Linked DNA regions of Wigglesworthia glossinidia endosymbiont of Glossina morsitans morsitans (Yale colony). The protein of the gene in region 1 interacts with the protein of each later gene in a pairwise test. Links are inferred from orthologs where the notes say so. Each region holds a gene or a part of one and is shown in the gene's direction. Other genes may lie near its edges.

Evidence for each region. The genes of interacting proteins can lie anywhere in the genome.
Region 2: the proteins of leuS (region 1) and ligA interact in binary tests that used the Escherichia coli proteins (3 or more experiments, as listed by UniProt). The link is inferred for Wigglesworthia glossinidia endosymbiont of Glossina morsitans morsitans (Yale colony) from one-to-one orthologs.

Annotation. Positions count from the first base shown.
Region 1 is NC_016893.1:641,025-644,493, reverse strand. What follows is about bases 169-3,354. They hold leuS (leucine--tRNA ligase), read left to right. Parts: upstream 169-561; coding sequence 562-3,147; downstream 3,148-3,354. Other genes in these bases: WIGMOR_RS03085 (LPS-assembly lipoprotein LptE), read left to right, coding at 3,242-3,354. In the rest of the region: WIGMOR_RS03095 (16S rRNA (uracil(1498)-N(3))-methyltransferase), read right to left, coding at 1-125; more of WIGMOR_RS03085, read left to right, coding at 3,355-3,469.
Region 2 is NC_016893.1:329,425-332,318, forward strand. It holds ligA (NAD-dependent DNA ligase LigA), read left to right. Parts: upstream 1-509; coding sequence 510-2,279; downstream 2,280-2,894. Other genes in the region: WIGMOR_RS01620 (5'-methylthioadenosine/adenosylhomocysteine nucleosidase), read right to left, coding at 1-6; putA (trifunctional transcriptional regulator/proline dehydrogenase/L-glutamate gamma-semialdehyde dehydrogenase), read left to right, coding at 2,565-2,894. UniProt on the Escherichia coli protein: DNA ligase that catalyzes the formation of phosphodiester linkages between 5'-phosphoryl and 3'-hydroxyl groups in double-stranded DNA using NAD as a coenzyme and as the energy source for the reaction.

The DNA of each region.
Region 1 (3,469 bases):
AATTTTATTAAATTTCCTAATTTCATTCTTAAAACATTTTTTAAATAATTCATAGATTGATCAGATATAATAATAGTTTTATTTAAACTTAATTCTTGTGAGTGATATATTCTAAAAATATGCATTTTAATAATTCAATTAACATAGATTAATTTATATAAATTTTACTTTATTATTTAATAAATATTATATTTAATTTTTATTAAAAAAACTTATAAAAATATATTTTAAATTCAAAAAAGAATTAATTATATACTTTTTAAAATTTTTCAATAATTGTAAAATTAAATTAATATATAAAATATAACAGTTTTATAATTGATTTTGTTTTAAAATATTATTAATATAATTTATATAAATTGTTTTAAAATTAAATTTTAAGAAAAAATTTGAAGTAAAAATTTGAAAATAATTGTACGAATAATAAACAATATACAGTTAATATAAAAATTTTTTAATTTTCAAATTTTATCACATCTTGTTTATGTAAAACAAAAATTCTTATTAAGACAATAAAAAATCAATAACTTTTTCAAATTGAGTTATAGGACTCCATTTGTTATGCAAAAAGATTATAATCATAAAAAAATAGAAAATTTTGTACAAAAATATTGGGAAGAAAAAAAAACTTTTGAAGTGACTGAAAACTCTGAAAAAGAAAAATATTACTGTTTATCTATGTTGCCATATCCATCCGGAGATTTGCATATGGGTCATGTCAGAAATTACATTTTAGGAGATGCCGTCGCAAGATACCAAAGAATGCTTGGAAAAAATGTACTACACCCAATTGGATGGGACGCTTTTGGTTTACCTGCTGAACATGCAGCAATAAAAAATAATACTTCTCCTGAAAAATGGACTTTGCAATGTATTCAAAATATGAAACAACAACTCAAATCTTTAGGATGCAGTTATGATTGGAATCGAGAAATTATTACATGTCATCCTAACTATTATCGTTGGGATCAATGGTTTTTCATTCAACTGTATAATAAAAATATAGCGTATAAAAAAAAATCTACAGTTAATTGGTGCTCAAAAGATCAAACAGTATTGGCTAATGAACAAGTTATTAATAATTCGTGTTGGCGCTGTAATTCTCGAATTAAAAAAAAAATAATTCCACAATGGTTTATAAAAATTACTAATTATGCAGATAGATTATTAAATGATATTCAAACGTTAGAAAATTGGCCAAAAAAAGTTAAAATAATGCAAAAAAATTGGATTGGCAAATCAAAAGGCATAGAAGTTGAATTATCAATTTACAATTACAGTAAAAAAATTAAAATCTATATAAATAACATAGCTACTTTTATGGGAGGAACGTTTGTAATAATTTCTTCTGATCATATACTGTTAAAATCAGTAAAAAGCTCAAATTATGATTTATATACATTTATACATAAATGTCAAACAGAAAAAAATTCTGAAACAAATATTAAACAGAATCATCAAAAAGGAATTTTTACATCTTTATTTGCAATTCATCCTATATCTCAAAAAAAACTACCGATATGGATCTGTAATTTCTTTTTTATACCGGATTCTTCTAATAATGCCATATTATCTGTTCCTGTATATTCTAAAGACCAATGGGATTTTGCTAAAAAATACAATTTACCAATACTACATGTACTAAAAGATAGTAAAGGTAATTTCATTAATTTTAAACAGAAAAAATTGATGCAGACTAGTACTTTATGTAATTCAGGGCAATTTAATGGATTAAAATTTTGTGATGGAAGTAAAAAAATATCTCAATTTTTAATTTCAAATCATATAGGAAAAAATATTATTCATTATAGATTAAAAGATTGGTGTATTTCCAGACAAAGATATTGGGGAGCGCCAATTCCTATAATTAAAAATAATAAAAACGAGATTTTTACTGTATCTGAAAATGAATTACCAGTCATTCTTCCAGAAAAGAATACTGATCAATTAGTTGATTCTTTAAAAAATTATGCTAATTGGATTAATATTTATTACAAAAAAAATCGATTTACAAGAGAAACGGATACATTTGATACTTTTATACAATCTTCTTGGTACTTATATCGTTATACTTGTCCTCATTACATACACGGTATGTTAAATACTAATGCTGTGAACTACTGGTTACCAGTAGATTTATACATAGGAGGCGTAGAACACGCGACCATGCATCTTTTGTATTTAAGATTTTATCATAAATTATTTAAAGATATGAATTTAGTAAATTCAAATGAACCAATAAAAAAATTATTATGCCAAGGTATGGTATTGTCAGATACATTTTATTATATCTCTAGCTCGGGAAGCCAAATTTGGACTACTCCAGTAAATAATAATTTTAAAAGAAATGAAAATAATCAAATTGTAAACGCTGTAGATTCTTTAGGGCATAAGCTTATTCATACTGGAATGCATAAAATGTCTAAATCAAAAAATAACGGTGTGCATCCAAATAATATCATTCGTAAATATGGCGCAGATACATTACGTTTATTTATTGTATTTGCGGCGCCACCAGAGGCTTCGTTAGAATGGACAGAAAAAGGAATTCAAGGAGCTTATCGATTTATTAAAAAAATTTGGAATATGACTTTTGATTATGTCGAAAAAAATAAAAATAATAAATTAAAAGAAACTTCTGAAAATAATCATGAATCTTCAAATTTAATACTTCAAACTCAAAAAATTATTATAAAAATTACTGAAAATTTTGAAAACAAATATAAATTTAATACTGTAGTTGCATTAATTATGAAACTTACAAATTACTTACGTAATGCTATTAAAAATAATAAATGTAATCGATCAATAACAAAAAAAATTCTTATGATTATTATACGCTTACTTTATCCATTTACACCTCATGTATGTTTCATATTATGGCGTGAATTAAAAGGTTCTAAAGATATTGATTATGCTGAATGGCCAAAAATAAACTCTGATGTTATAAAAAAGAAAAAAAAAATTATTGTTCAAGTTAATGGAAAATTTAAAAAAGTTATGATATTTAAATTTAAAAGTAATGAAAAATATATTAAAGAGAAAATTTTTAAAAGTATAATAATAAAAAATTCTTTAAAAAATAAAAAAATAAAAAAAATTATCTATATTAAAAATAAATTGATTAATTTTGTATTGAATGAATAATTTTATTAAAAAATTAATATTAACTATATTAGTTCCGGCTGTTCTGTATAGCTGCGTTAGTTTTGATAAAATAAAATTTTGTAAGAATTATAATATGCACGCATTATATTTTAAATGCATTAATACATGCAACATCCAATATTTAACTGCTTATAATGCATTTAGATCTTATAATATTCAATTAATAAATGCTAATTCAGAAAAAAATAAAATTCCTCTATTAAATATTATTAGCACTTCAGAGATAATAAAAAAAATAGAGTTTTCTAATTTATATAAGCTCTTAGAATATCAAATAATTTTTAATATTAAAGCAGAGTTG
Region 2 (2,894 bases), 310 kb from region 1 along the record:
TATCATAAGATAATTTTATACCGTGTATAATTTTTTTTGTATGTTTATATTGTAAAAAGTTTTATTTAGAATTAATAATATTGATGTACACAATTTAATTTATTAATCAATTTACTATTTATTTTTTAAATTATTTTAATACAATTGATATATGTACAAATTTTATTAATTGATATATTTCTACGGTGAGAGAGGGATTCGAACCCTCGATACGCACAATGCGTATACATGCTTTCCAGGCCTGCTCCTTAAACCACTCGGACATCTCACCTAAATGAGAAGACTTTATAATAATTTCACGAACATATAATTATAAATTTAACTTTTTAAAAAAAATAATCTATATTTTATTTAAATGATATAAAAATTATTTTTACTTATCATTTTAAATTTTTAATAAAAATTAAATTTATAGCATTATTGTTTTAATTTAAAAAATTGCTAATATTTGTATATTGTATTTTTTAACATAAATTATCAAAAAATATATACAATTTTAAATACAAAATATGTCAAACAAATATAAAAATATAAAAAATAGAATATTTTATCTTCGTAAAAAACTTAACTTGTGGTCAGATTATTATTATAATAAAAATCAATCTTTAGTTGAAGATTCAGTATACGACTTTAATTTATTAAAACTAAGTAAATTAGAACATAAATACCCGTTTTTACGTTCTCAAGATTCACCTACACAAGCAATAGGACAAGATTGTAATGTAAAACTTTTACAGATACAACATAAATCTTTAATGCTATCTTTAGATAGCATTTCTAACAACACAGAATTATTCAAATTCAATAAAAAAATACAAAAAATTCTCAATACCGGAGAAGAAATCACATATTGTTGCGAATTAAAAATTGACGGATTAGCTATAAATTTAACATATGAATACGGAATACTCGTTCGAGCCTCTACTCGAGGAAATGGAGTTTTTGGCGAAGATGTAACAAAAAATGCCTTAATGATGCAAACAATACCGTATAATTTAAAAACAAATGATACTGCTTGTAAATATATAGAAATAAGAGGAGAAGTTTTTATTAATAAATCCAAATTTTTCAAACTTAATGAAGTAGCTAAGTTAAATAATAAAAAATTATTTTCTAATCCGCGTAACGCTGCTTCGGGTTCTTTAAGACAAATTAATCCAAAGATTACAGAAAACAGATATTTAATGTTTTATGCTTATGGAATTGGCTACTCAGATGGATATAAATTACCGGATAGTCAGTATAAAAGATTAAAAATTTTGAAATTATGGAACATACCAACTAATCATTATACAAAGATTTGCGTAGGACTACATCAAATTGTTAATTATTACAATACAATTAAAAAAATTCGAAAAACTTTAGATTTTGAAATAGATGGCATTGTAATAAAAGTAGACTCTATATTACATCAAAATAAAATAGGATGTGTTGCTAAAGCACCAAAATGGGCTATCGCTTATAAGTTTCCAGCATTAGAAAAAATTACAAAAATCATAAGTGTAGATTTTACTATCGGTCGTACAGGAATTGTAACACCTATAGCTCAAATTAAACCTGTATGTTTTTTAGGTACAATTGTAAAATTTGTTTCTTTATATAATTTTAATGAAATAAATAGATTAAATGTTATGATTAATGATACCGTAATTGTAAAACATGTAGGAGAAGTCATTCCCAAAATTTCTAAAGTAATATTTTCGAAGCGTACAAAAAATGCAAAAAAAATTATTTTTCCTAAAAAATGTAAAATCTGCGATTCAGATATTATAAGTATTGTAGGCAAAAAAAAATGGTACTGCAGTGGAGGTATCACATGTCATGCACAAAAAAAAGCAGCTTTAATACATTTTGCTTCTCGTAATGCTTTAAATATTCGAGGCATGGGAAAAAAAATAATTTCTAAGCTAGTAGATAAAAAAATTTTAATTACTCCGGCAGATTTTTTTCGATTAGATCTCAAAAAAATTACACGTATTAATAAAATTCAATTGAAATCCGGAAAAAATTTAATCAATTCTATTAAAAATTCTAAAGAAGTAAAATTACATCGTCTTATATACGGCTTAGGTATTCCCCAAGTCGGATTAACAACGTCTATAAATCTTGAGAATTACTATAAAACATATTACAATTTTATAAATTCTGATTTTCATTCATTATTAAAAATAAAAGATATAGGTCAATCTACAGCTGTATGTATTAGAAAATTTTTAGAAAATAAAAATAACATAAGTTTTATACAAGATTTATTGCAACTAAACTTAAAAATAAAATAATTTACTTTCTTTTTCAAAGAATTAATCAACAACAACAATTATATGATATAAAATCTGAATAATAGAAAATAAAAAATTTTATATAAAATCTATTTTACATTAAACAATTATCTTTTTAAGATAAAAATGAACAATATGCATATTAATTTATGATATGTACAGAATTTATTGAACTTCAAAAAAAATATAAGATTAATTCTTGCAATATTTTTTATTTTTAAAATTAAAATAAATTAATGTCAAAATGTTTAACTAACTTAAAATCAATAAATACGAGATAAAAGGATGGACAATAACATATTAGGTGTTAAATTAGACGACAAATTACTCCATCGTATCGAAAAACTATCAAATCGGTTAAATCGTACGCCGAATTGGTTAGTAAAACAAGCAATTTTTCTTCATCTTGATACGTTGGAAAAAACATTAAAATCTAATAAAAAAATTGAAAATTTAAATAATTCTGAAAACGAAAAATATTTAATAAATACAGAAAGTTTTTCGCAACCTTTTTTTGACTTTGCCCAACAAATATTACCTCAATCACATTTACGTTCACGAGTTACCAGGTCATGGAGCATTGCTGAAACTAAAATTTTGCCTAAATTGTTAGAC